2 regions of the Planococcus faecalis genome follow, and region 1 is predicted to be linked to the other one. Evidence: riboswitches for the same ligand, from Rfam matches in the RefSeq annotation. Region 1 holds a riboswitch; the other holds the start of a gene.
What was found. Region 1 has a riboswitch for S-adenosylmethionine ahead of AJGP001_RS03090 (bifunctional homocysteine S-methyltransferase/methylenetetrahydrofolate reductase). Riboswitches for the same ligand answer to the same signal wherever they lie in the genome.
Positions count from the first base shown of each region.

Region 2: it holds a riboswitch for S-adenosylmethionine, as region 1 does, so the genes downstream of both, metK (methionine adenosyltransferase) here and AJGP001_RS03090 (bifunctional homocysteine S-methyltransferase/methylenetetrahydrofolate reductase) in region 1, are expected to answer to the same signal.

Region 1 is NZ_CP019401.1:583,913-598,994, reverse strand. It holds gene metH (methionine synthase) at 1-889, opposite strand, end outside; gene AJGP001_RS03090 (bifunctional homocysteine S-methyltransferase/methylenetetrahydrofolate reductase) at 870-2,729, opposite strand; SAM riboswitch class I at 2,801-2,905, opposite strand; gene AJGP001_RS03085 (hypothetical protein) at 3,413-4,000, opposite strand; gene AJGP001_RS03080 (YehS family protein) at 4,175-4,693, opposite strand; gene AJGP001_RS03075 (hypothetical protein) at 4,812-5,024, opposite strand; gene AJGP001_RS03070 (CarD family transcriptional regulator) at 5,265-5,777, shown strand; gene AJGP001_RS03065 (MarR family winged helix-turn-helix transcriptional regulator) at 5,840-6,304, opposite strand; gene AJGP001_RS03060 (tRNA dihydrouridine synthase) at 6,499-7,482, opposite strand; gene AJGP001_RS03055 (sensor domain-containing protein) at 7,769-8,725, opposite strand; gene AJGP001_RS03050 (GntR family transcriptional regulator) at 9,105-9,827, shown strand; gene AJGP001_RS03045 (YfcC family protein) at 9,996-11,423, shown strand; gene AJGP001_RS03040 (NAD/NADP-dependent octopine/nopaline dehydrogenase family protein) at 11,468-12,562, shown strand; gene AJGP001_RS03035 (DUF6568 family protein) at 12,726-13,073, shown strand; gene AJGP001_RS03030 (DegV family protein) at 13,143-13,988, opposite strand; partial or broken gene AJGP001_RS03025 (BCCT family transporter) at 14,350-15,082, opposite strand, start outside.
Region 2 is NZ_CP019401.1:1,222,231-1,237,312, forward strand. It holds gene menB (1,4-dihydroxy-2-naphthoyl-CoA synthase) at 1-416, shown strand, start outside; gene AJGP001_RS06095 (o-succinylbenzoate--CoA ligase) at 480-1,904, shown strand; gene menC (o-succinylbenzoate synthase) at 1,895-2,998, shown strand; gene AJGP001_RS06105 (AAA family ATPase) at 2,989-3,708, shown strand; gene AJGP001_RS06110 (MOSC domain-containing protein) at 3,778-4,446, shown strand; gene AJGP001_RS06115 (metal ABC transporter solute-binding protein, Zn/Mn family) at 4,497-5,483, opposite strand; gene yidD (membrane protein insertion efficiency factor YidD) at 5,570-5,800, opposite strand; gene AJGP001_RS06125 (Dps family protein) at 5,907-6,353, shown strand; gene ytkD (RNA deprotection pyrophosphohydrolase) at 6,420-6,878, shown strand; gene AJGP001_RS06135 (alpha/beta hydrolase family protein) at 6,859-7,638, shown strand; gene pckA (phosphoenolpyruvate carboxykinase (ATP)) at 7,681-9,270, opposite strand; SAM riboswitch class I at 9,655-9,767, shown strand; gene metK (methionine adenosyltransferase) at 9,969-11,165, shown strand; gene AJGP001_RS06150 (gamma carbonic anhydrase) at 11,223-11,738, opposite strand; gene AJGP001_RS06155 (alpha/beta hydrolase) at 11,851-12,657, shown strand; gene AJGP001_RS06160 (LLM class flavin-dependent oxidoreductase) at 12,687-13,724, shown strand; gene AJGP001_RS06165 (transposase) at 13,824-14,123, shown strand; gene AJGP001_RS06170 (IS3 family transposase) at 14,135-15,016, shown strand.

The DNA of each region.
Region 1 (15,082 bases):
GTTCCGGTGTGGTTCCGCAACAACCACCGACGACGTTCAGCCACCCTTTATCTGCAAAACCTTTTAATTTTTTCGCAAGTGATTCGGGTGTTTCGTGATAATGACCGTCTTCATCTGGCAAGCCTGCATTTGGGTAACAACTAACATAGCCGTCCGACAGCTCTGACAGCGAACGAATATGGTCTGTCATAAATTCTGGACCTGTTGCACAGTTTAACCCGACGGATAGCGGCTTGACATGTTCAATGGAAATGTAAAACGCTTCAATGCTTTGACCGGCAAGTGTCGTCCCCATCGGTTCAATCGTTCCGGACACCATAATCGGCAATTCGATTCCCGTTTCTTCAAAAGCTTGTTTAATGCCAATTGTCGCCGCTTTCACATTCAACATGTCTTGACTGGTCTCGAGCAAGATGAGATCTGCTCCGCCTTCAACAAGTGCCTTGGCTTGCACGTGAAAATTTTCCAGCATGACATCAAATGTGACGCCACCCGTTACAGACAAAGTTTTCGTTGTCGGTCCAATCGCACCTGCCACAAAACGAGGCCATTCCGGGGTGGAAAATTCAGCAGCCGCTCGTTTCGCAATTTCGACTGCGCGTCTATTAATATCCGCCGCTTGGTCACCGATTCCGTATTCGTCCAAAACAATCGGTGTACCTCCAAATGTATTGGTGCAAAGAATATCGGCTCCAGCTTCAAGATAAGCCGTATGGATATTTTGAATAACATCCGGTCGGACAATGTTCAAGTATTCATTGCAGCCGTCAAATTCTTCTCCGCCAAATTCTTCAGGTGACAGATCGGCATTTTGAATCATCGTCCCCATCGCTCCGTCGATAATTAAGATTCTTTTTTTAAGCTGTTGTTCAATAAGATGTTTGGACATGGCTGCGATCGCTCTCTTTCTGTTGATCTAGTTGTCGAATATACCGAATCAATTCCACGGTCATGTCGTAACGGACAAACGGTGTGATCAAGTAAATACCGTTGAATAGCTCTGCTGCTGTGTCAATCAATTCTTTAGCGATTTGAATGCCTTCCGCTGTGGCTCGGTCCTTGTCATCTCCACATGCACGCATGCGTTCAAGTGCGTCTTCTGATAACTTGATACCCGGCACTTCATGATGCAAAAATTCGGCACTGCGAATACTGGTCAACGGCATTACCCCAATAAAAATGGGCGTATTTAAATGCTTTGTCGCTTCGTACATTTCAACGATTTTTTCTTTTGTGTATACGGGCTGCGAAATAAAATAATCCGCTCCGCTTTCAATTTTCTTCTCAAGTCTTGCTACGGCTCGGTCAAGCACACGAACATTCGGATTGAACGCCGCAGCGACAGAAAAATTAGCTTTTTTCCGTAGCGGTTTACCAGAAAACGAAATGCCTTCATTTAGTTTTTTGATCAATTGAATCAATTCCATACTGGACACGTCATAAACGCTTGTCGCTCCTGGGAAATCTCCAACTTTGGTCGGATCGCCTGTGACAGCGAGAATGTCGTGCATACCGAGTGCATCGAGTCCCATCAAATGTGACTGCAAACCAATTAAGTTGCGGTCGCGACACGTAATATGAGCGAGCGGCCGAATTTTTTCTGTGTGCTTGAGAATCGAGCCCATCGCCATATTACTAATACGCGGTGACGCTAATGAATTATCGGCCATGGTGACAGCATCCACACCTTCTTCATGCAAAGCGACAGAGCCTTCAAGAAATTTTGTGACGTCCAAATGACGTGGCGTATCGAGTTCCACAATAATCGTTCGTTGTGTTTTCGCTTTTTCGTGAAGCGGCTTTACTTCTAGCGCTTCGGCCTCTCGGATGACAATCGGCTTTCTTTTGGTTACTTCTTTATAAAAAATCGGCGGTAACTTACCGAGGTGTTTTTTCACCGCTTCAATATGCTTTGGTGTTGTACCACAGCAACCGCCAATCAAGCGAACGCCTTCTTGTCTTAACAATAAAGCAGCACGTCCGAAATAATCTGCTTCTGATTCGTAAACAATCCGCCCATCTTCTACGTCAAGTAGGCTAGCATTTGGGTATGCAGAAAGAAAAGCTTTTTCGGGTAAGGTTACTTCTTCAAAAGCTTGAATTGTATGATGCGGTCCTAGACGACAATTGACACCAACAATGTCTGCTCCAAGTGATTCTAATTGGTGCAAAGCGTCATTCAATGACATGCCGTTTTGCAAAATACCCGGATCATGCATCGATACTTGTGCAATCAATGGGGTATCTGTGATGCCTTTCAAATGTTTAACAGTTGCTACTAATTCTTCAAAATCGTAATAAGTTTCAAGTAGTAGGCCATCGGGGTCGCCCGCAAGCAACTGACTCGCTTGCTGGTCGACCATCGCAATGATTTCCTGCAAGGTGGCGTCACTTTTACGAATTCCACGAATGCCGCCAATCGTTCCAAAGACAAATTGCCCCCCCGGTGCTGCTGCACGTTTCGCAATTTCAATAGCAGCTTTGTTGATGTCTGCAACTTGTTCTTCTAATCCGTAACGAGCAAGTTTGAGTGCATTAGCCCCGTACGTATTGGTTTGAATGATATCTGCTCCAGCTTTGATATAGTCTTGATGAATCTTTTCGATTACTTCTGGCCGCTGTAAATTCAATTCCTCGTTGCAATACTCAATGCCATACGAATACAGCAAGGTTCCCATGCCACCGTCCGCCGTCAAAATTTTCGTCTTCAGTTCGTCTAATAAACCCATCCACTCAACCCCCCATATATACAAAAAAAGCCTCCATGAAAAAGAAGGCTTTACGATATCAAACTCGTTCCTTTTCATCTGTCAGGCAATCGCTTGCCTGCTGGATTTAGCACCTGACCTTTCGGCTGGTTGCTGAAGCGTCACAGGGCCAGTCCCTCAACTTCTCTCGATAAAGATTCACTATTCAGTTTTAGTATTCTTAGTATAGTACAGGTATCTATTGGTCAGGTCAATATGTTTTGTTAGAAAAAAATGAACTTTCTGTGAGTTTCTTTAAAAATAGAATCCTTTTATTCTTTAGAAGCTGTTAACGTTTTTTCGCCGCCCTCCCTATTCTTTCTCCTCTCTACATCTGTTTATTTATTGTACACACCATTTCAGGAAATACTGGACCAATAATCAAATCAAAAGAAGAGTTACATGTTTATTCATAAGGACAGTAACATACAGTCACTTGGAAAATGTTCGATCAAAAACAATAGCACCTTTATGTATATTATGAAAATGTTCTAGGCTTCCCTGGCCGATCAGAATCCAGTTATGTATGCACTTGGTTTCGCCAAGACACTTAGGCAAAAGCCTAACACCGCTGCCACTTCATCAGCTCGCTTGCGACTCAAAAAACCTATCTGGATTAAAAACTTCCGATAGGTTTTTCTATAAGTATACTGTCTTCTTCTGCTTTAAAAAAGACTTTGCAAATCCTTTACCGGCCGAGCGTCTGCTTGTCCTTCGTAACTAATAAATTCAATTTCCCCAATGCGCATGCCTGCATTGTATTCCCCGATAACTGTATCCAATAGAATAAAAGAAGCCGAGATAAATTCATCTTCATTTTCTTCAGTAAAGCCTTTGATGTAAAGAATTAAATTCACTTCGTCGTTGGCGTTATCTTTTTCAAAAGTACAAAAGATGTCTTTCCATGCTAATTTAATATCGCCATACTCGATCGATACTTCTTCTTCTTGTCGCTGGCGAAAGGCGATAATCGTAAACGATTCAAGTTCTGGAGCCTGACCAACTAGATCAATGACGTCATCAAATGCCTCAACCATGCCGTCCGCACTGATGATGAATTGTCGTTTGTCGTTAATTAAAAGTTCACTAAGTTCAAACGCCAAATGTTTGTTAACCTTGTGCAATTTCTTTTCCAATTGATTTAATAGTTTGCTTCTACTCGACTCATCCAAGCGACTATAGGCCTCTTTATTGTCTGCAAACCATTCCCAAAAAGCCGCCACTTTATTTTTTCTCTTCGGCAACCAATTCATCCTGCTATCCCCTTTGCACCCATCTGTGATTTCTTCTTTCTATCATATCATTTTTACACGAAAGGGATAGTTCTTTTTATCCATGAAGAAAGTCTACTTCTGAGCTATCCAGTCTAAGACAATAAAAAAAACCTATCCACAAATCAGTAACGCTGACTCGTAGACACGCTTTTTTTATTTTCTGAATCTGATTGCTAATCCTTTTAAGAAGTTGCGTGCATAGCGATCGCCGCATTCTTTGTAATTTTTATGGCCAACCTTTCGGAGTAACGCTCCAAGTTCACCTTTTGTTACCGTAACTCCAGCTAAATCCCAAATCTCCAACATGTCTTCACTCGTTAGCTGTAAAGCAATTTTCACTTTTTTCAGCAGTAAGTTGTTAGAACGTTCATTGGTCACTGCAGAAACTTCAGTTTGCCCGGGTTTGGGCTCTTGACGTCCTCTTTTGAAAACGATAAATCCATTTAAAAAAGATTCAAATAGAGCGTCTTCTGCTTTAATATAGTCTTCTTCTTCCCGGTCAATCCAAATACGATCTTCCTCTTCCTCTTCGCTATCTGGGGTTTTTGTCAGCACTTTTAATACTTCATCTTTGCTAAGTTCTATACCACCCAATTTGAAAATTTCGACCATATCCCTATTTTTTATATCTAGTGCATAACGCAGTCTGATCAATAAATCGTTATTATCCATCTTTTCTTCCTCCTGTAGCTTGCTCATTATCGTCGTGATCCGAAGTCGATTCAATTCTAATGATAGCACATAATCTCCGGGTCATCGCGCTTACGCGAAGACAGCAAAAAAGACAGGATTAGAACACTGTCTCGCGGTTTTCTTTATTTTTTACTTCTTTTAATTGTTCGACTTTCTCTTTCATATCTTGAATAATGTCCAAAGATTCTTTATCGTTCGTCGACTCTTCATAGAAAAACTGCAAATCTCGCTCCATATCTGCCAGACGTTCATTATAGTGTTTCAGTTTTTCGGCGACAATTAAACGCTTTGCTTCTTCTATACTCTTCATCTCTTGTTACCTCCACTTCGACAATCTACGAACAGGCTTTCCCCTTTATTCCCTACTTCTTCATGCTTTAATCCTTTTTTTGTGACAGTATTATGTCTGCACGAGCTTCAATAAAGAAGGAAAAGTAACGAATCCATCTCTTGTACCCCAGCCCCCTTTCTTGAATTGTCAACTAAGTTTACAATTTAGAGCATGTGTGCTATACTAGAATTAGTTGAGATACATTTTAGGAGGAAAAAAATGTTTACCATTGGAGATCACATCATTTATTCCACACATGGCCTATGTAGAATTAACGATATCCGTGATGAAACAGTTTCAGGTGTCACAAAGAAATATTATAAATTGCATCCTTTAGCGAATACGTTAGTGACCATCACTACGCCTGTCGATAACGATAAAGTCGTGATGTTGAAGCTTCTCCAAAAAGAACAAGCACTCGAAATCATTGAAATTTTTAAAAAGCCTGGAGTAGAGCCCGATCAGTCAACTGCTAAAGCGTTACAGCCTAAGCTCATTAATACAGGAGACCGTATGCAAATTGCGGAAATTGTTAATACGCTAATGCGCAAGAAGTTTGATACGCAGCTTCAGAAAGAAACTTTCTACGCGCATGACTATAAACTGATTAACAACACACAGATCATGCTCTTTAAAGAACTTGCTCATGCAATGGACACGAGCTTTGAAGAAATCAATCAAATGATTAACGACCTGATCACAGAAGATCAACCGTCGTCGACTGTTAACTAGACTAAAAAAAGATCTTGTTTCATCAATAAATTGATGAAACAAGATCTTTTTTAACATCCAAACTATATTCCCCAATCGGTCTTTAAAAGATCTTTGAGCATTTTCATTTGATCAGCACCAATTTTTTCTGCAATTTTATGTTCCAACTGAATTTTCAATGCTTCGTTTTTTTCGTAGTATTCTTTCCCTAACGTCGTGAGTCGAATGCATTTTTCTTTTTTATTGTTCTCAACATTTTGTACTTCTACCAATTCTTTAGTCACCAAGTTTTTAATAAATTTATGGATGGCCTGGCGAGAGATGTCTACATTTTTGGTAACATACGAAATAGTGGGCTGCTTTTTATAAATGCGTGCCATAATCTGCCATTCAGAGTTTGAAATGTGGATGTCACTCGTGTCGTTCCATGCACGCTCTGAAATTCTCTGTGTTGAAATATGGCGTTCGCTCAATAAATCAATCAACTCTAAATTCTGCAATTCCACGTACGGGGTCAAACGGTTCACTCCAATCATTTGCTTCGCCATTTAATATACCGATTCTATCAGATGAAGTCAATTTGTGAAAATACTAACGATTCCATAACTTTCTCTTCGTCATATCGTCCTAAAAAACCGCCTAGACATTCCACTTTTTTGGAATACTCAGGCGGTTTCTTATGATGAAGATACCATTATTTCATTTCAAAAACACTTGCACAAAAGAACTCTATTGCGTTCTATTAGACAGATGTCAGCTCTTGCTCCTGCTGCTCAAAGTCGTTCAGCAATGCACGTACTTCATCTGTCGTTTCAGTATACATCAACTGATTTCTCAATTCACCAACGCCCCGTACTCCACGAACATAAATTTTAAAGAAGCGGCGCAACGGTTTGAATGCGATGGGCTGACTTTCTGTTGAGTAGTGGTCGTGAAGGTCTAGGTGTAGCCTCAGCAAGTCAAACAATTCTTTCGGGCTATGTTCTGTCGGTTCTTGTTCAAAAGCAAAGGGATTGTGAAAAACACCTCGCCCGATCATAACGCCGTCAACCCCATATTTATCGGCAAGTTCCTGACCCGTTTGACGATCCGGAATATCTCCGTTGATCGTCAAAAGAGTATCTGGCGCGATTTCATCACGAAGTTTCTTGATTTCTGGAATCAATTCCCAATGTGCAGGCACTGCACTCATTTCTTTTTTGGTCCGCAAATGAATCGATAAATTGGCAATATCCTGCTCAAATAGATGAGTCAGCCAGCCTTTCCACTCGTCCACGTCCGTATACCCAATTCTTGTTTTGACGCTGACAGGCAAGCCGCCTGCTTTTGCTGCCTGGATAATATCAGCTGCGTTGTCCGGATAACGGATCAAACCACTGCCTTTTCCTTTGGCCGCAACATTTGGCACAGGGCAACCCATGTTGATGTCGACTCCTTTAAAGCCTTGTTTCGCCATTCCGATGCTCATCTCTCGGAAGTGCTCAGGCTTATTGCCCCATATATGAGCCACCATTGGTTGTTCGTCTTCAGTAAAGGTCAAACGCCCTCGCACACTAAAGATTCCTTCGGGGTGACAGTAACTTTCCGTATTTGTAAACTCAGTAAAAAACACATCCGGTTTTGCCGCTTTTGCTATTACATGGCGAAACACTACATTCGTAACATCTTCCATCGGCGCCAATACAAAAAAAGGTCGTGGTAAATCACGCCAAAAATTCTCTTTCATATTCAAGTTCCAATCCTTTCATTAAAGGATGCAAGATCGATTCTTCATCCAAACATTATTATTCGATTTATACTAGCAATCCTTATTGTATCGTCATCTCATTTTTTCTTAACCTTATACAGTTTACACGAATCGTCCGTTTGTGGAAAGTGGCGGGGGTTGTATTGACAATGCTACGTTGTTTAATCGCTTGCTGACTTTAGATTGGCTAGTCATCGTACTACTTTTCATCATAAAAGCGTCAACTCGATTATAGAGTTGACGCTTTTAGCTTGGAAATCAACGATCACACGATCTTTTCTGTTTCAAAAAACTGATACGCGTTTTTCCCTGATTTCTTCGCTTGAAATAAAGCGAAATCCGCATTTTTAAGGAGTGTTTTCAAGTCAATTTCGCTGTTAATTGAGTACGTAGCAATTCCAAGACTTGCAGAAAGTTGAAAATCATCATCCCAAGTCATCAAACTATCCAGTAAACGTGTCGCCATTTCACTCAGTCGTTCTGCGCTAGTTGGTTGAGAGAAATGGATAACGAATTCATCTCCTCCTAATCTAACAGCAAAAACATCCTCATACCCATCGATAAATTTCAGAAGTCTGGATGCAACTTCTTCTAACACCATGTCTCCGGCGTCATGACCGTACAAATCGTTGACTCCTTTAAAGCCATCCAAATCTAGAAAGAACACTGTTCCTCCAGAATCGTGATGGTCTTCGAAAAATTTAGCAAGATAACGTCTATTGTATAGGTTGGTTAACGCATCTCTATAAGCAAAACGCTCTAAATCCAAGTAATAAGAAAACATCCGAACAATTCGTTGAAGCAAGTGAATACTTTTCTCATCAAAACGGCTTACTTGATCATTCACTGCACACAATGTTCCGAATTTCTCTCCATTAACAAAAGAAATAGGGATCCCCAAATAAGATTTAATATTGGCTTTTTCTAGTATATTCTTAAAATCACCTAAACTACTTTCTTTACTGACGTCTTCATAAATCAACGGTTGTTTTGTTCCAAAATCAATGTGCTGACAAAGGGTATCATTAAGATTTACAATCGTACCTTCAGTGACATCAATGCTTGTATTATCATTTGAAAACTTGAGAATCACTTGCTGCGTGTCATTAATAGAACTTAAAAAAATAAATTGCTCCGGCAAGATTTCTTTGGCGAGATCGAGTAAGTCAGTAGCTAGTTCATCAAAATTCTTGTACATTTCTAATTCTTGAAATATCGTCATCGTTAGGCACCTCGATTGTCGTCATGTCCGTATTTTTAAGTTAACCAACTATCCATTTAATCGTATAAGTCTCACTAAAGTTTAACATAGACAGCGAATGGTTGTTAAACAACTTGCCCGCCTCTTGAATGCCCCACTAAGTGATTATTGAAGACATCTAAGAGCTTTGTTTCTTGTCAGACGCCTAGTGAAATAAATAGCAATACCCAAAAAAAGCTCATTTATCGTTCAATTGACGGAGAATCTGTGCTTGCTTTTTATTGATAAAAGATAAATTTTGCCTAAAGACTCAATAAAAAAAGCTTTACAATCGAGAATTTCTCTTATATAGTAACTGAATAGTTATAATATTATAATCACCAGATAGAGGGTGGGATGCATGAAAATTGATAAAGCAGCAACAACTCCTCTTTATTCGCAAGTAGAGGTTATTTTAGAGGATAAGATTCTGACAGGAGTTTGGGACGAAGGTTTTCAGATTCCAACAGAAAATGAATTGGCAGAAACGCATGATGTTAGCAACATTACCATCAAACGAGCCATTATGAATTTAGTGGACAAAGGAATGCTCATGCGACAACGCGGACGCGGAACTTTTGTAACCAAACTGCCAACAGAGAAAAATATCCACAAATCAGAGTTTATCAAGATGAATGAAGAGATTAGCAGTTCTCATAATTTACTTGCAAGTGGTTTTCATCAAGCCTATCCTGGGGTAGCTAAGCAGTTAGGTTTGCCTGCAGACACTGAATTCGTCTATTTAGAGCGACTTGGCTATGAAGAAGGAGAACTGGTTTCATTAGAGTACACTTATATTCCTCAGAATATCTGGCCCGCTATCGAACAGCCACCCGACAAGGATACATTTGTTTATGACGTTCTGAAAAAAACATGTGGAATTTCTCTAGCACGTTCGAAAAATTACTTTTCTGCAGCAGTCGCCAATGAAAAAGAAATGAAGTTGCTTGGAGTTCGTTCGAACACGCCGCTCTTTGTTTGGGAGCGCATTACGTACTCCACGTCCGGAGAGCCTGTTGAGTATTCTAAATTCGTTATGAAACAAGACAAAGACAAGTACTATGTAGAGTTAGAACTGACTTGATCGATAGAAAAAGTGATCTCTAATGTTGCCTACATCGTTTTATATAGAAACTAGTATCATTTTAGTTTCTATTATTATATAAAGTTATAATATTATACTTAATTAAGTTAATATGATTTTAAAGCCGCGTTACCTGTTTTTTATACATTTAGAAGGATGGTGGGTTACATGGAAAAGCACAGCAAGGGGAAAAAAGAAAAACGAAAGTTGAAATTGAAAGCGCCTACAACAACTGCATTACTGATGTTCATCATCGTTCTTGTCGCATTATTAACTTATATCGTACCTGCAGGTCAGTACGAGCGAGCAATGGATGATGAAACCGGTAGAGAATTAATCGTTGCGGATAGCTTCTCTTATACAGAATCTTCACCTGTTGGGCCTGGTGGCGTATTGTCATCCGTGTTTAACGGCATCGTTGGCGCTGCTGAGATTATCGCATTTGTCTTGATCGTCGGTGGCGTCTTTGGGGTCATCGTTAAAAGTGGCGCCATTAATGCGGCGTTAGCTCGATTGATCCATCGCCTGAAAGGAAGAGAATCTCTTTTTATCGTCATTGCCATGACTGCATTTGCGATTGGCGGTGCGACGTTCGGAATGGCCGAAGAGACTTTGCCCTTTGTTGCGATTGTACTCGCTGCAACAATTGCGATGGGCTATGACCGAATTGTCGCAGTATCGATTGTGGTCGTCGGCGTGTATGCAGGATATTCTGCTGGTCCTCTCAATCCTTTTAACGTTGGAATTGCACAAGCTATCGCTGGATTGCCTCTTTTTTCAGGTATCGGCTTGCGTACTATCCTAATGATTGGCGGATTGATCATCGCCATTCATCACACATTGAGATATGCCAAGAAAGTAAAACTGAATCCCAAAACAAGTCTCTTATCAGGAGAAACAGTCGAAGTCGAAACTAACGTTACATTGCTGGATAATCTCACCATGACCAAGCAACACAAAGCCATTATGATTATTTTGGGCTTGTCACTTGTTTCACTCGTGTTCGGTGTATTGAAATACGGCTGGTATCTCGGAGAAATTTCTGCATTGATGTTACTGATGGGCATTATCGTTGGTCTTATTGCATTCAATGGTAGCTTTAATCAATTTACCGATGAATTTATGAAAGGTGCTGCTGAATTAACAGCTGCCGCTCTTATCATCGGCCTCTCTCGTGCGATTCTTGTCGTCATGGAAGAAGGACAGATTATTGATACTTTCGTTTATGCTGTGTCTACGCCGCTAGCAGGCTTACATAGTGTCTTTGCCGCTTGGGGCATGTACTTTTCACAAGGACTTATTAACTTTGTTATTCCGTCATCTACAGGACAAGCTGCTGTTGTGATGCCGATTATGTCTTCTATTAGTGATGTGATTGGCATTAACCGTCAAATTGCCGTTCAGGCATTTCAATCTGGAGATGGCTATTGGAATATGATTACTCCAACACATCCAGTTCTGATGGCGGCACTTGGCATTGCAGCTGTTCCATTTGGTAAATGGATTCGTTTTGCAGGACCACTCGTATTAAAATGGACGATTTGGACAATGATTATTTTAGCAATTGGTGTATGGATCGACTGGGGTCCATTTTGATTCCAACTAGTAAAAGAAAAATCGCGAACTGGGAGTAGATAAAGATGAAAAAAAGCACAAAATGGACGATCTTAGGTGGCGGCAACGGCGGGCAAACAACAGCTGGGCATTTAGGAATAATGGGATTCGACGTGACACTGTATGATATTTTTGAAGATACGATTCAAGCAATTAAAAAACAAGGTGGCGTCTTTCTTGAAGATGCATTAACTGGATTCGGCAAAGTTAACTGTGCCACAACGAATATCGAAGAAGCATTGCAAGATGCTGATATCGTACTGATCACAGTACCTGCTACTGCACATACTTTAATTGCCAAGGCATGTGCAAAGCATTTGAAAGATGGGCAAATTATTGTCTTAAATCCAGCAGCCACATTCGGATCATTAGCATTTGAAAAAACTCTCCATGACGAAGGCTGTACAGCAAATGTAACACTGGCAGAAACAAACACGTTATTGTATGGTTGCCGCATTATCGAAGCCGGTAGAACTCAAGTGTTTGGACTGAAAAACCGCATTTTGATTGCGGCACTTCCCGCTACTGAAACGCCAAGAGTTGTGGCAGCTCTGCAAACGGCATTTCCGCAGTTTGAAGCCGCCGATAGCATTTTGGTAACAAGCTTTGATAACACCAATCCGATTTTGCACCCAGCGACAACATTGCTGAATGCGGGCACAATCGAATCTGATCGCGAATGGCATTTTTATATTGATGGCTTTACTCCATCCATTGGACGATTTGTTGAAAGCATGGATGAGGAACGGCTTGCAATCGGACGTGCTTTAGGTCTTGAGTTATTATCGTGTCGTCAGCAGCTTGAAGTTGAGTATGATGTTTATGAAAATAGTCTCGCAGAATCGGTACGGAATAATAGCGTATATCAGGATATTAAAGGACAAAAAACGCTTGATACGCGTTACTTATCAGAAGATATTCCTATGGGACTTGTGCCTTTCGTCGCTCTTGGCAAGTTGCTTCAATTACCGACAGCACGAATGGAAGTAATTATCGAGATGGCACAACTTGTCCTTGACCGTGATTTAATGACTCATGCAAGAACGCTTGAAAATCTTGGTATTGACGACATGACCGCCGAAGAATTTTTGCAATATGTCCAAACGGGTCAGCGATCTTAAAAACTGGATTTATATCTTGCAGTCGCATCCGAGTGGTTGAGTCTCAAAACAGACTGACCATTTCGAATTTCCCATTCCCTTACATCCGCTCAAGCATATTTTTTTCGTCTGCACAGGTACTCCTGTACAATGAAGATAATAGAGAGAGGAGATTGATTTGGTAATGACAACTTACGAAGAAAACATAGCAGGTTTTGAAAAAATTGATTCCGCGAAAGCACAAGAATTGGTAAAAGGGGAAACCGAAGCCGTCATCTACATTGGCAAGGCCGTATGTCCTTTCTGCCAAACTTTCGTTAAAAAACTAAAAGATGTTTCGGAGCAAACGAATACGCATATCTACTACGTGAACAGCGTAGAAGCAGCTGATATGGATGGCATTTCAGCATTCCGTAGCCAATACAACATTCCAACAGTTCCTGGTTTCATCTATACAAAAGGTGACACGACAAACGTTAAATGTGATTCATCTATGGACGAAGCAGAAATCAAAGCTCATATGAATAAATAAGCTACTTTCAACAAAATAGAAAAGACCGTTGCTCCTAGTAGGAATCAGCGGTCTTTTTGTCTTTTAAACTTAACAAGTAACCCAACTCAACCCGGTCGTCCCTTCGCCCGCATGAACACCTACACAAACACTGAGTGCCATCACGTGTACGTTCAGATCAGGAAACTCTTGCACGAGCTCGTCTTTCCAGGTTGTTGCGTCTTCCTCGTTATTACAGTGAATCACAGCAATTTCTGGCACCGTGGCTATGGCCATATCTGCACGCAATAAAGACAGGACATGATCTTTCGCCCGCTTATTTGACCGCACTTTTTCGGTCATAACGGGTTTGCCATCTATAAAACTGATAACAACTTTAATGTTCAGCAAATTACTAATAAAGGTTTGTGTTCCAGAAACTCGCCCACTTTTATGTAATTGGTTTAAGCTCGAAGGAATAAAAGACAGCTTCGATTTATCTGTCATTCTCGTAATAGTTGCCACTACTTCTTCTACGTCTTTGCCTTCTGCGAACAGTTTACTACCCATTTCAATCATTTTAATCATTGGAAAAGAACCGATTTTCGAGTCAATCGGATATACTTTAAAGTCGGTCATTTTTGAAGCGGCCTGTGCGCAGTCAAATGTCCCCGAAAGTCCACTTGATAGATGTACAGCAACTGCAAAATCATAGCCTTCTAATTCTAGTTTTTCGTACAAAGCAAGCATTTCTCCAATTGCTGGTTGTGAAGTTTTAGGTGAAAATTTTGATAAGCGTAATCTATCGTAAAACTCCTCTTGTGTGAGATCGATGGATTCTCTAAATGACCCATCAGAAAAAACAACACTTAAAGGCAGTACGTATACATCATGTTTTTGGATAAAAGCGTCGTCTAATTGTGCAGCTGTATCCGTAATCCAAGCTATTTTTTTCATTAAAAACTTCCCCTCTACATACAAGTTTCATATTGGAACTAGCTACCTACTAACGATAACTTACCTGACTGACAACGAGCGCACTAGTGACAGTTGTCATATATAGGAGAAGTTTTAAAAGCGCTGTCATATTTTGAACATATCTATCTTTTTGCTTTTTCTTGACAAAAAAACAGCCAGCAACGGATGATCCGTTGCTGGCTGTTTGAGTAGTTATTTCTAGTGTGTTTTTCAACATATATCCGTTAACAAGATGAGCATGAACTTATTCTTTTAGTGAATTATCTTTTGTTTTCTTACTGACTACGGCTCTATTTTTCAATTTAGCAGTTCTGCCAAATTGATCTTCATACATAACTTTTGCTGCTTTTGGAGCGGACCAAAAAGTTGTCACTAAAAGCAGGGAAACTGGAATCGCCGTAACGACAATAAACGATTGAATCGCTTCAATTCCCCCTTCACTAATCATTAACAGCACAATTGCTACTGCCCCCATAATAACAGCCCAGAAAATACGCATCGATTTTGGCGGATGACCGTCTCCTGTTATCGCAACTGAAATGGTATAAGCCATCGAGTCCGCAGTCGTGACAACGAACAAAATGGTAACCAACAAGAACAACGGTGCAATGAATAAATCGAGTGGCAATTGTTGTGTAATGGCCATCATCGCAGCTGGCATACCCGAAGTGTTCAAAGCATCCGAAATAATGCCTGGTTCGGCTAGCTCATAAAACATCCCCGTACCTCCAACAACCGTAAACCAAAATGCCGTGACGATTGGTGCTGTGATAGACACTGCTAAAATTAATTCACGAATCGTACGTCCGCGCGTAATCGTTGAAATAAAGATCGCCATCATGGGACCATAACCAAGGAACCAGCCCCAGAAAAAAATGGTCCAAGATCCTAACCACACTGAGTCTCCACGGAACGTACTCATGGCAAGAAATTCTTGAAGATGAACGCCCGTCGCCGCCAGGAATGTATTGAGGATAAAACCACCTGGTCCTAGTATCAAAATCGCAGCCATTAAGATCAGTGTAATAATAATATTTAAATTACTAAGAAATTGGATCCCTTTACGTAAACCT
Region 2 (15,082 bases), 640 kb from region 1:
ACAACGCACGATTTGGCCAAACAGGACCGCGCGTTGGTTCGTTTGACGCTGGCTACGGCTCTGGTTACTTGGCACGTATTATTGGTCACAAGAAAGCACGTGAAATTTGGTACTTATGCCGCCAATACGACGCACAAGAAGCACTGGACATGGGCTTAGTGAACACAGTTGTACCTCTTGAACAGTTAGAAGACGAAACGGTTCAATGGTGTCAGGAAATGCTTGAAATGAGCCCAACTGCACTTCGTTTTGTAAAAGCGGCGATGAATGCTGATACAGACGGTCTTGCTGGATTGCAGCAAATGGCTGGAGACGCAACGCTCTTGTATTACACAACAGACGAAGCGAAAGAAGGACGCGATGCGTTTAAAGAAAAACGCAAACCGGACTTTGGTCAATTCCCACGTTTCCCATGATTATAGAATAATTGAAAGCTGTCCTCTTGAGGGACAGCTTTTTTTGAAGAAAGGATTTTCAACATGACCTATCCGAATTGGTTGAGTCAGCGAAGTTATTTGAGCGGGGACCGTATGGCCTTGTCGTTTGAGCAGCAACAGTGGACTTTTTCTGAAATCAATAAAATTGCACTCGATTATGCCAGTAAACTTAGCGCACTTGGCGTGAAAGAACATTCACGTGTTGCAGTATTAGCAAAATCTACTCCAGAATTTGTTTTTGTCTTGTATGGTTGTATGCATCTAGGCTGTGAAATGGTCATGCTCAATGAGCGTTTATCAAGCAATGAATTAACATACCAAATAAACGATGCGGAAGTCGCGTTTATTTTCGTAGCTGATGTGCTAAAAGAAAAAGTGGACGATTCACGCATGGTTTTATTTAGTGAAATCGAAAAAGCCAACGCCGATCAATTCGAACCGCAACAACAATGGGCAAAAGACCGGACTCTTTCGATTATGTATACGTCAGGTACTACCGGACATCCAAAAGGCGTTCGCCAAACAGCGGAAAATCATTTTTCAAGTGCTGTATCTTCTGCACTTAATATTGGCGTTGCACCGGAAGATGTTTGGTTATGTGCAGTGCCTTTGTTTCATATTAGTGGATTTTCGATCTTAATGAGATCGTTAATATACGGCATGGGGGTTCGGTTATATGAGAAGTTTGACGCAGATCGTAGCGCAGAAGAAATTTGCAACGGCAGCGTGACGCATATGTCGGTTGTGGGTGTGACGTTAGAACGCATATTAACGAGTGTCGAAAGAGGTTCCACGCAAGCTTCTGATCGTTTTAAAGCGGTTCTTGCTGGAGGTGGACCGATTCCTGTTGCCTATATGAAACGTGCTGAAAACTGTGGGATACCGGTGTTGCAAACATATGGCATGACAGAAACATCATCACAAACAACAACTTTACAAGTGGCGGATGCAGAGCGAAAAATTGGATCAGCGGGTAAGCCATTATTTTTATATGAAGTCAAGACGGAAAAATTGGGTGAGGTGGGAGAAATCCTGATTCGCGGTCCACAAGTGACACCTGGCTATATAGGGAAATTTGCGGAGCGGAATGTGCAACAAGATGGCTGGCTTCACACGGGAGACATGGGTTATTTAGATGATGAAGGATTTTTGTTTGTGGTGGATCGCCGTTCGGATTTAATCGTTTCTGGTGGAGAAAATGTATATCCGGCTGAAATTGAAAAAGTAATATTGGGTCATCCTGCCGTTCAAGAAGTCGGTGTTTGCGGGGCACCGAGTGAGAGGTGGGGAGAAGTTCCCGTGGCATTTGTGGTATTGCAACAAGACGTGACTGCAGAAGAATTGCTGGCTTATTGCCGCGAGCAGTTGGCGTCTTACAAAGTGCCAAAACAATTGACGGTTATTGAGTCGTTGCCGCGCAATGCTTCCAACAAGCTGCTGAGAAGAGAGCTGAGAGCATGGGTATAACCATTAAAGAGATTGGCTTTAAGACAGTACGAAGACCGCTCAAAACCCCTTTTAAATCTGTTTTACAGCAAGTAGATGAGCGAGAAGTAATTGTTGTAAGTGTACAAGACGAGTCAGGAGACATTGGCTACGGAGAATGTGTAGCATTTGAAACTCCTTGGTATACAGAAGAAACCATCACCAGCTGTCGTTTTGTACTTGAGCACGTGTTACTGCCACTACTCAGGGGTCAAAATTTTCAACATCCAAAAGAAGTTTGGGAACTGTTCAAAGCTGTGAAAGGCAATCGGATGGCAAAAGCAGCCATAGAAATGGCTGTGTGGGATTTGTTTGCAAAACAGCAACAGCAGCCGCTTTGGCAATTTGTTGGTGGCATTTTGAAAGCAGTTCCTGCTGGCATCGTTATAGCTGCAGATCCTTCTCAAATAGGAGACCGAGTAGCGCAAGCGAACAATGCGGGGTACAAGCGTATCAAAATCAAAATTCATCCAGATACAGATCCGTTTGTGTTGAAATCTGTTGTTACTAACTATCCCGAGCTATTATTTTTCGCGGATGCCAATGGTAGTTTCAACAAAGCCAATTTTGAACGGTTAAAAGAATTTGATGATGTTGGGTTCACGCTTATTGAACAGCCGTTTGGAGAGCGTGAGTGGGCGTTACATGCGCGAGCAAAAGCGCAACTCAACACTAAAATTTGTTTGGACGAGAGTATTTCTAGTGTAGATGATGTTCAGCAAATGATCGATATGAAAGCAGGAGACATTGTCGTGTTAAAAATGAGTCGTCTTGGAGGCTGGACAGAAACCTTGAAAGTGGTGGAATTGTGTCGTGAGCATTCTATAGGCATGTGGGTGGGTGGCATGATTGAATTTGGCGTATCAAAGGCTCATAATTTAGCGCTGGCGTCGTTACCAGGTATAGAATATCCAGGTGATTTTTCTGCTTCTACTCATTTTTGGGAAAAAGATATAATCGAGCCGGAAATTTTTGTCGACAATGGTGAGATACAGTTAAGTCAGCTTACAGGAATCGGTTATAAAGTAGATACTGCTCATTTAAGCCCTAGCGAGGAGGCAAAGGAATGTTTTTGACTGGCATCCGTTTGTTGAGAGACCAAGTAGAGGATTTTGAACAATACCCTTTTACAGTACCTGCGGTAAACAGTATGAAACAAGTCAAGCTGAGCAACCCCATTACCTTTTTTGTTGGAGAAAATGGGTCGGGCAAGTCAACATTACTCGAAGCCATCGCAGATAAATGCGAATTTAATACAGCAGGAGGTGGACGCAACAATAACTATGACGTACACGCTTCTGAATCGGTGTTGGGTGAGTACATTCGATTATCCTGGATGCCAAAAGTGACCAATGGATTTTTCATGCGCGCTGAATCATTTTATCATTTTGCGACACATCTAGAAGATGTGAATGAAGATGGATTTCAGTCATATGGAGGTCGTTCGTTGCACAAGCAATCTCACGGGGAATCGTTCTTGTCTTTATTTTTGAATCGTTTTAATGGGCGAGCACTGTATTTGCTTGATGAGCCAGAAGCCGCATTGTCCCCCCAACGACAATTGACATTTTTGAAAATTTTAAAAGACTTGACTACACAAGAGAATTGTCAATTTATCATTGCGACACATTCACCTATTCTTCTTGGATATCCAGATGCACAAATTTTAAGTTTTGACGGAGGAGCGATTGAAGAAATCGATTATGAAATGACCGACCATTACCGAATCACCAAGTATTTTTTAGATCATCGCGAAAAGTTTTTAAATGAAATTTTGGAAGATTGATGGTCTGATGTATAATACAGAAAAGTAAATCAGAGTCGATTAGCTGACGGATCAAAAGGTGGGGGATGTATGAGGAATTCAGAAAAAGCGGTCATCAAAAATTTTGCGATCGGGTTACCTGAGAAAATGACCTATGAAAACGGCAAGGAAATGGAAACCGCTATTCGTAAACAACAAGCGCAAACGGTATTGTTAACTAAGGACGGTTTTCAAGGAGATGGTGTCGCAGATCTTAAGCATCACGGAGGTCCAGAACGTGCCGTGTGCATTTATTCGTATGAACATTATGCTTATTGGAAGGACCAATTTAAAGTTCAGTTACCCCCTGCTGCTTTTGGCGAAAATTTAACGGTGACAAATATGCTAGAGCGAGACGTCTGCATTGGGGACATTTTTCAAGTAGGAGAGGCTATTATTCAAGTGACGCAAGGAAGAGTTCCTTGTAATACCATTGACAGGCGACTGGACATGAAGCCTTTACTAAAAGAAATGGTGAAAACGGGCTTTACTGGTTATCTTTGCCGTGTACTAGAAGAAGGCATTGTGAGAGCCGATTCATCGATTCGTCTAGTAGCAAAAAGTCCACAACAAGTATCGGTTCTATATGCCAATGAAATCAATTTCCAGAGAACAAGAGACATCGATGGGATTGTCAAAGTATTGGAAGTAGAAGAACTCGCAGCTGAATGGCGGCAATTTTTGACCAAACGACTAACTAAATTAACATCGGGTAGCTAACATGAAAAAGAAAAGCACAGCAGAGAGAAGTTCTCGGCTGTGCTTTTTCACTATTTTAGAATGGTCTCAAGTACTTGTAGATTTTTTTCCATCAAGGTAAAATACGTTTCTTCATTGTCGATGTTTTCTTGTGTTAAAACGCCAAGATTGTGCATTTGGATTGCTTCAGCACCTACTTCTTTTCGAATAACCTCTGTCAAGTTAGACGAAACATTTTGTTCAAAGACGATATACTCTATGTTTTTTTCTTTTGCTAAATCAACAATCTCTGTTAACTCTTTTTGCGAAGGCTCATCCTGGCTATTTAGTCCAGCGATTGCCATTTGTTCAAAACCGTAAGGCTCTGACAAGTAGCCAAAAGCCTCATGGGAAACGAAAAAGGTGTCTTTCGTGACGCGCTCAGATAGCGTAGCGAACGAACGGTCTAAGGTTTCGAGCTCAACAACTAATTCTGTATAATTGCTTTCGTAAGTTTCTGCGTTTTCTGGGTCGGCTGTTATCAAGGAATCTTTAATCGATTCTGCTAATTTTTTGCTTAGTACAGGAGACATCCAGACGTGCGGGTCAGTTGAACCGTGATCATGACCATCATGGCTTTCAGCTTCTGCCTCGTGAGAATCTTCTTCATGCTCTTCATGAGATTGTTCATTATACCCAAGTGCGGCTTCTAAATCTTCATCTGTTAGAGTATCAGCAGTCGCTACAAATTCAACATTTTCATTTTTCAATGTTTTTTGAGCTTTGTCGATAAACCCTTCAAGACCCAGACCAATCGAGAACATCAAATCTGCATCTGCGAGTTGAATCATTTCTTGTTGTGTGGGTTCAAAGGTGTGTTCATTGGAGCCGGCAGGATAAATTGACTGAACATCAATCAAATCACCACCGATGCGCTCTGTAAAATAAGTTAGTGGATAAACCGTTGTATAAATTTGTAGCTTCGAAGCATCAGTATCGATACTTTGCGCTTCATCACTTGTTTTTCCACAAGCTGCTAATAATAAAACAATAGAGATTAGTAATAGTATTTTTTTCATATTTTCCTCCAAAATGTAATGATTACGTTTTAATGACTAGTTGAATATTACAGTATACGCAATAAAAACACAAGAAAAACCACCAATTATTTTTTTGGTGGCCATTCTTCAGGGACGAAATCGATTCCCCCTTTATGGAAAGGATGGCAGCTTAAAATGCGTTTCGCGGCTAGATATCCGCCTTTTAACGCGCCATGCTTTTCGACAGCTTCAATGCCGTAATGCGAACATGTTGGATAAAATCGACAGCTTGGGGGTGATAAAGGAGAGATGAATCGTTGATAAAAACGGAACATCCGTAGTAAAGTCGTCTTCATAAAATTTCAACTCTTTTCGCAGAATTACTTCATATGTTTATTGTAGGGGCATCAGTGGTATAAATAAAGTATATGAACTTATCAAAAAAATGGAGTGTGATCGGAAATGTCAAACGAATTAAACCAAGAACTAAACGTACAGGTGGCAACATGGTCTGTTGCTTATACAAAATTACATAATTTCCATTGGTATGTAAAAGGCCCTTCGTTTTTTACATTGCACGTAAAATTTGAGGAATTATACAATGAAGCGACATTGCACATGGATGAGATTGCAGAACGGTTATTAGCACTTGGTGGAAAGCCGGTCGCTACAATGAAAGAACAGCTAGCGCTTTCTGTGATCGAAGAAGCGAACAGCAAGGAGTCGGCTGAGGAAATGGTAGATACTGTTGTGAGTGATTACGATAAAATTATGAAATCACTGAAAAAAGGAATGCATTTGGCAGCTGAAGATGGTGACGACATGACAGAAGACATGTTGAATGCCATTCATCAAAATCTTGAAAAACATTCTTGGATGTTATCAGCATTCTTGGGCGAAAAGAAGTAAGATAGAATTATACAAGCGTACACTGAAATTTAGTGTACGCTTTTCTTATGGCATTGAGGTGAAAAAATGCATTATCAAGACTTGAACGGCTACTTATGTGAACTATCATTTGAAAAAAATAGCTTTTCTATTGAAAGTAGACATGTATTGGTAATCTGTAGCGATAACGGAAAGTGGGTACTGACCAAGCATAATGAGCGAGGGTTAGAATTTCCAGGCGGCAAAGTAGAAGTGGGGGAAAGTTTACAGGAGGCTGCCAAGAGGGAAGTTTACGAAGAAACTGGGGCGCATATAAAAAACCTAGACTGGTTTGCTGAATACGTGGTGTATTCAGAGAAACCATTTTGTAAAACGGTTTTTGTCGCAGAGGTAGAAGGAATAGACCGAATTTCCCTTCTTGAAACAGAGGGAATCATCTTGTTAAAAGAGTTAAAGACAACTAGCCACTTTAGTTTTTTAATGAAAGATGAAGGAATGAGTAAAATAATAGAGAAGGTGAAGCAGCTTGAAAAATGGAACGATTAGATCGAAGAGACCTTATCCATCGCCGAATCCACACGTTCGGTTATCAGAAATTGTTTACTGGTCAGAAGGATTACGCGTAAAAGGAATGCTAGCTGAACCGAAAAAAAAAGGAAGCAATAGTGGCATCTTGTATTTAAGAGGAGGCATTCAGTCGATTGGGATGGTACGTCCTGCACGAATCGCTCAATTTGCCGCACAAGGCTTTGTAGTGTTTGCTCCGTATTATCGAGGCAATCGAGGCGGTGAAGGCCGTGATGAATTTGCAGGAGAAGACAGGTGGGATGCCGTTCATGCTGTCGATGTTTTAAAAAAATTCAGTAATGGAAATGTCCACTTACTGGCATTTTCACGAGGCGGGATTATGGCATTATGGACAGCTATTTTGCGTCAAGATATTACGTCGGTTGTTACATGGGCAGGTGTTACAGATACGGTATTAACGTATAAAGAACGTCCGGATATGCGTCGCATGATGAAGCGACTTTATGGGGGAACGCCGAACACCGCTTTAACTCAATTTGAAGAGCGCAACCCATTATTGCGGATTGAAGAAAATACTGCGCCCGTTTTGATCATTCACGGTTTACTAGATGACAATGTCTCACCCGGACAAGCACATTTGTTAGAAGAGGCATTAAAGTTAAAGGATCAGCCGCATGAGACATGGTATTTTCCAGATTACACGCACTTTTTTCCACCTGTAGCGAATTGGAAAACAGTCAAAGCAGTTTGTCTGTGGATGAGAGAAAAAGAAAAGTAAAAAAACCCGTTCGGATTTTATTCCGAACGGGTTTTTGCAAGATTATTTTTGAGTTGGTCCGCCTAGCACGCTGATTTCAGGTGCGACAGTGCCGAACTTTTTAAAGTTTTCTTGGAATTCTTGCGCCAATTCATTTGCTTTTTGGTCATAAGCTGCTTTGTCTGACCATGCATGGCGTGGGTTTAATACTTCACTTGGAACTCCAGGTACTTCAGTTGGAATTTCAAAACCGAAGACTGCTTCTTTTTCAGTTGGCACAGTGTTTAATTCGCCTTTGATCGCAGCGCGAACCATTGTGCGTGTGTAAGAAAGTTTCATACGGCTACCGACTCCGTATACGCCACCAGTCCATCCAGTGTTAACGAGGAAAACTTGAGCGCCGTGCTCGTCGATTTTCTTACCAAGCATTTCAGCGTAAACTGTTGCGTGCAACGGCAAGAAAGGTGAACCGAAGCATGTAGAGAATGTTGCTTCAGGTGAAGTGATTCCGCGCTCTGTTCCAGCAAGTTTCGATGTATAGCCGCTTAAAAAGTGGTACATCGCCTGTTCTTTTGTTAATTTACTGATTGGAGGCAATACGCCAAATGCGTCAGCAGTCAAAAAGACAATTGTTTTCGGATGTCCTGCAACTGAAGGATCTACAATATTGTCGATTGCTTGCATTGGGTATGCTGCACGTGTATTTTCAGTTAATGAACCGTCATTATAATCTGGAATGCGTGTTTCAGGGTCCACTACGACGTTCTCAAGTACTGAACCAAAACGGATTGCGTCGTAAATTTGTGGTTCATTTTCACGCGACAAATTAATCGTTTTAGCGTAGCAACCACCTTCAATGTTAAATACGCCGTTATCTGACCAGCCGTGCTCATCATCACCGATTAGTTTGCGATCACCGTCAGCTGATAAAGTTGTTTTACCTGTTCCGGATAAACCGAAAAATAAAGTTACGTCGCCTTCTGGACCAACGTTTGCTGAACAATGCATAGGTAAAATTCCTTTTTCAGGAAGTAAGTAGTTCATGATAGAGAAAATTGATTTTTTCATTTCGCCAGCGTACTCAGTGCCGCCAATCAAAATAATGCCTTGCTCCATCGATACGATGATAAATGTTTCAGAAGCTGTACCATCAACTGCAGGGTCTGCTTGAAAAGTCGGAGCGTACACAACTGTGAATTCAGCTTTGTGTGTTTGCAATTCTTCAGCTGTAGGCCGGATGAACAATTGGTGAGCAAATAGATTATGCCATGCGTATTCATTGATTGTTTGGATGGGCACACGTGATTCATGGTCGGCTCCGGCAAATCCTTTGAATACATAAAGCGCATCTTTGTCTTTAAGGTGCTTAATCACTTTAGCGTAAAGCTTTTCAAATATTTCGCTTGAAATCGGACGGTTCACATTGCCCCAGTCGACTTTGTTTTTAGAGCTTTCTTCTTCCACCATGTATTTGTCTTTCGGTGAGCGGCCAGTATATTTTCCTGTTTCCGCTGTTACAGCGCCTTCCCGAGTTAATACTGCTTCTTTGCGGGATGTTGCCGCTTCCACTAATTGTGGCACTGATAATTGAACATGCACATTTTGGCCAGTCAAAAGATCTTTTAAATCGTTTGCAAAGTTCACTGAAGTCATATATATGTACCTTCCTTTTCTGTTATTCCCATAATGGGGAGGATGTATATTCGTTCATTAGTATAACACATTAGCTTTATTAGTCTACACTAATCCACTGGGGAAATTAAAAAATATTAGAGGATAGCCCCGACAATACGTAGAATTATTTCTATAATTTCCAAATAGTCCTGGTGCCTTTTAAAGCGGTTTTCTACAGTGTACAATGGCTTTGTGTGAACAGAAATACTACTGAATAGTTTGGTTTTTTACTTGCGGGAATCTAAAGTTTGGTAGAATAGCATAATCAAAAAATCATTGTTTTTATTTGAAGAATGTAATTTTATTTTCGAAAATTGTTGACATCACTTTGCTAATTCCGTATGATGAAAAATTGAACGGATACTCTTATTCCGAGCTGGTGGAGGGGGCAGGCCCTATGAAACCCGGCAACCTGCTGCTTTTGCAGTGATGGTGCCCAACCTGACACAAGGTGCACAGACCTTGGATGATAAGAGTGAAAGGTGCTAATGATGATTCTTCCTTTCCTCATGACGAATGAGTGAAGGGATTTTTTTGTGAAATGCCCTTAATCCTCGTGTGAAAGGCCACAAACGGCTTGAAGTTCAATCCAGATTGTCTGGAACGGACTTGACATGGGAAACGAGTACCGTATCAATTTCGAGAGCAATCTCGCAGGATATAAGGAGGAACATTTTTTGAAAAACCGTCGATTATTTACATCAGAATCAGTAACAGAAGGACATCCAGATAAAATTTGTGATCAAATCTCAGATGCTATTTTGGATGCCATTTTAACCGAGGATCCAAATGCACGCGTTGCGTGTGAAACGACTGTTACGACAGGACTCGTTCTAGTAGCCGGAGAAATTACCACTTCTACGTATGTAGATATTCCGAAAGTCGTTCGACAAACGGTAAGAGAAATTGGCTATACGCGAGCTAAATATGGTTTCGACTCAGAAACAAGTGCAGTTCTTACCGCAATCGATGAGCAATCACCGGACATCGCTGCTGGAGTAAACGTAGCGCTTGAATCACGCGAAGGCCAAATGACAGATAAAGAGTTAGACGATATCGGTGCAGGTGACCAAGGATTAATGTTTGGATACGCGAACAACGAAACAGAAGAGTTAATGCCATTGCCGATTTCATTGGCACATAAATTGGCACGTCGTTTGGCTGAAGTACGCAAAGAAGAAATTCTTCCATACTTGCGTCCAGATGGTAAAACACAAGTGACGGTTGAATATGATGAAAACAACAAACCGCTTCGCGTGGATACAATTGTTATCTCAACTCAACATCATCCAGAAGTAACGTTAGAACAAATTCAACGTAATATTAAGGAATACGTCATTAACGAAGTTGTACCAGCAAAGTGGATCGATGAAGAAACAAAATATTTTATCAACCCAACTGGCCGTTTTGTTATCGGTGGACCTCAAGGAGATGCAGGTTTAACTGGACGTAAAATCATCGTAGATACATACGGTGGCTATGCGCGTCACGGTGGCGGCGCATTCTCAGGAAAAGACGCAACAAAAGTAGACCGTTCAGCGGCTTATGCGGCGCGTTATGTTGCAAAAAATATTGTCGCAGCTGGCCTTGCAGATAAATGCGAAGTTCAGTTAGCTTATGCAATTGGTGTAGCACATCCTGTATCGATCGCATTTGATATGTTTGGAACAGGCATCGTTGATGAAGACACATTAGATGATTTGGTACGTGCAAACTTTGACTTGCGTCCTGCTGGCATCATTAAAATGTTGGATCTACGTCGCCCAATCTACAAGCAAACGGCAGCTTACGGACATTTTGGCCGTACCGATGTTGATTTGCCATGGGAACGTACAGACAAAGCAGCGATCTTAAAAGAACAAGCTGGCGTATAAGTTAACAAAACGAAAAGGACGACTAGGCAGTGATGCCCGGTCGTCCTTTTCGTTTTGTTACTTTTTTTGGAGTGATTTATAATAAGCTGCTTTTTCTGCATACTCTCGAACAATACGTTCCATATCTTCTTTATCGTCTTCACGAAGTTCGCGGACGACTTTCGCGGGGCGTCCGAGTGCTAGCATGCCAGGAGGGATAACTTTTCCAGGCGGTACGAGACTACCCGCACCAATAAATGCGCCTTCTCCAATTTCCGCGCCGTCGAGAATAATCGAACCCATGCCGACGAGAGCACCTTTACGAACAATGCAACTGTGAAGTGTAACTTGATGGCCAATAGTCACGTCATCTTCAAGAAGCAAGGTTTTACCCGGGCTTTGATGAAGCATGCAGAGGTCTTGAATGTTGACTTTATCGCCAATAATCGTCGGAGAGACATCCCCGCGAATCACCGTATTAAACCACACAGAAGAGTCTGTGCCAATTGTCACATCACCAGAAATTGTGACGTAGTCTGCAATGAAAACAGATGGATCGATTTTAGGGAATTTGTCTTTAAATGGATAAATCATAGCAAAGCTCCTTTAAACAAGATAAGATATTCTTAATCGTAACAAATCAAATCAAAACGTCAAATTAACAGACAACATCGAGAATTAATCAGCAGGGAAAGGAAGTTGGATTATGTGGAAATGGCAGGCTGAAGGATCAGCAAAGGCAGTAGTTGTGTTTATACATAGTGCGTATGAACAACACCTGCGCTATGCATGGCAAATTGAAAAATGGCGATCGGCAGGATTTGACGTATATACAGGAGATTTACCGGGCCATGGCAAAAATGCGGGAGCGGACAAAGTTCACCGAGAATCGTTTGATGACTACGAACAGGCAGTAAATGAGTTGCTGAGACTGTCGTCAGAAAATGAGTTGCCAGTATTTGTCATTGCCCATGGACTGGGCGCAACTATTGCGATGAATGTCTTAGGGAACCGGAAATTCAATGTAGCCGGAGTTATTTTTACGTCGCCTTGGTTGCAGTTAAAAAAATTGCCACCGAAAGTGCCAAACGCATTTCCAGGAGTTGCGCAATTGACTGGCCGCAGAAAGGTGGATCATGGCATCGAATTACGCCACCTGACACGCGATCGTTTTTCTTATAGTCAAGAAACCGAAAGCAAGCGGTATCAAACGGTTATTACTGCAAGTTGGTATAAAGAATTGCAGAGTTATATGAAAGAAACGGCTGCAAGTATTGACAGGTATCCGCAGATTCCGACTTGTTTGTATACAGCAGAGCGAGATTTAATTGTTGAGAAAGAAGTAGCTCGTCAATGGTTACTAAAGCAACAACTAAACGAATTCAGCTACAAAGAATGGAAATTTTGCTATCACGATATTTTCCAAGAACCTGAAAAAGAAGAAGTCTTTCTAGCAGCGCAGGCGTTTATTCATACAGTTTTGCGCTCTGTCGGTTACTTGGTTGAAGAATAAGCTGTTTTTTTGTAAAGGAGAGAATTTTTATGGCATTAAAGTATAGCCTATTAGACCAATCACCAATTTCAGAAGGTAGCACACCGCAGGAGGCATTAAAGCATACCGCCATTCTTGCACAACAAGCTGAAAAGTGGGGTTATACACGCTTTTGGGTGTCTGAGCATCATGATGCAACAACGCTAGCCGGATCTTCTCCAGAAGTGCTGATTGCGCATCTAGGAGCTGTGACTCAAACAATACGGCTAGGTTCTGGTGGCGTCATGCTGCCACATTATGCTGCTTTTAAAATTGCGGAAAACTTCAAATTGCTGGAAGCCTTATATCCTGGAAGAATCGATGCAGGAATGGGACGAGCACCTGGTGGTATGCCACGTGCTTCTTATGCATTAGATGAAGGAAAAAAGCGAGACAGTAGTCTATTTCCTAAACAAATAGACGAGCTGTGTATGTACTTAAACGATGCTATTCCAGAAGACCATCCATACTTTGGCATGAAAGCAACGCCGGTTACGGTAAATGCGCCACCCATCTGGATTTTAGGATCTAGTGAAAATTCAGCACGGCTAGCAGCTGAAAAAGGATTGCCTTATATGTTTGCTCACTTTATCAATGGAGAAGGCGGCCAAACCTTCACGAAAGAATACCGAAAACAGTTTAAGTCAATTGATGGCAGTAATCCTTATGTCGGTATTGCCATTTTTGTAGTCTGCCAAGAAACACCTGAACTAACAGAGTGGATCGCCTCTTCTTTAGATTTATCATTATCCATGAGTGCGCAAGGGATGCCCTCAAACGGCACACCGCCACCTGAAAAAGCAAGTGCTTATCCATACTCGAAATTCGAAAAGCAATTAGTCGCTGAAAATCGTCGTCGCATGGTAGTGGGCACGTCGCAGCACGTTGTAGACCAACTCGAAACAGTAGCTTCAGAATACGAAGCAGACGAAGTCATGCTAGTTTCAGCAACGTACGATTTTAAGGACAAACTCAAAACCTTTGAATTGATTGCTGAAGAAATGAAAAGACGTAGACAAACTGACTTTTCTATAGTAACAGATCAATAATAAATACATTTTATATTCTAACTGGGTTTAGACTTAAAAGTGGACACGACTACTCGGTTTTCGACATACTGAAAGTACCAAGAAAAGGACGTGTCAAACATGGGCAAACACAAAACGACCGAATACAAGGAATATGTTGCCAAGCTCCATATTGAGGAAGGGCGGAAAGCCACCGACCTGGCTTATGAAGTTGGTGTGAGTGCGACAACGGTGCGGCAATGGGCGAGAGAATACCGGGAAAAGCAGGACCGTTTGGCGAATCCAACGGGTGAGCCGCGCGTCACTTTCTCAGAAATGGAGAAGAAGTTGCGTGAGACGGAAAATCAGCTGAAAGAACGAGATGACGAAGTAGAGATTTTAAAAAAGGCCATGCATGTCTTCATGAAAAGCCGCACGTAATTTATTCGTTCATCGAAGAGCACCGGAACGAATACGACGTGTTGAAGATGTGCAGGCTACTTGGCGTATCCAGAGGTGGTTTCTATAAATGGCGGACTCAGCTGATCGCAGCGAATCGAACTGAACGGCAGATGCTGCGGGAAGAGCTTCTCCAAAAAATTGCTCAATCGTATCATGAGAGCTATGGCACTTACGGGAGCCCGCGCATCCTTGAGGATCTCAAGGCGCAGGGATATTCCATATGCGAACGAACCGTGGGGCGTTACATGAACGAGTTGGGACTCTCTGCACTGCCGACAAAACAGTTCATGACAACGACCGATTCTAATCATAGCCAGTTTATCTACCCGAATCTGCTCGAGCGCAAGTTCGATGTCGACAAACCCAATACGGTCTGGGTTACCGATATCACGTATATCTGGACGCTAGAAGGATGGTTGTATCTGGCGAGTGTGATGGATCTGTTCTCGCGTAAGATTGTTGGCTGGAATCTGGACGTCACAATGAAGACCGAACTGCCACTTGGGGCGCTACAGGACGCGCTGCTTTTGCGGAATCCCGTTGGTGAACCGATCCACCACTCCGACCGCGGCTCCCAGTACTGTTCCGATGAATACATCAAGTGCTTGAAAAAAGGGGAATTTCAAATCAGTATGAGCCGTAAGGGAGATCCCTATGACAATGCCTGCATTGAATCGTTTCACGCCACCATTAAGAAAGAGCTGATTTACCGCCACCGGTTCCGAACACGGGGAGACGCCCGAGAGGCCATCAGTCATTACATCGATGACTTTTATAACTTGCGGAGACGGCACGCCACACTTGGCTACTTGTCACCTGAAAACTATGAAAAAAAGCACGAGGCTCTAACCTCAGAACGATTAGTTTCGTAACAGTTTGCCGGTCATGAGAAGCAGTTCGCTTTTGAACTGCTTCTCATGACCGTCCGATCAAACAGA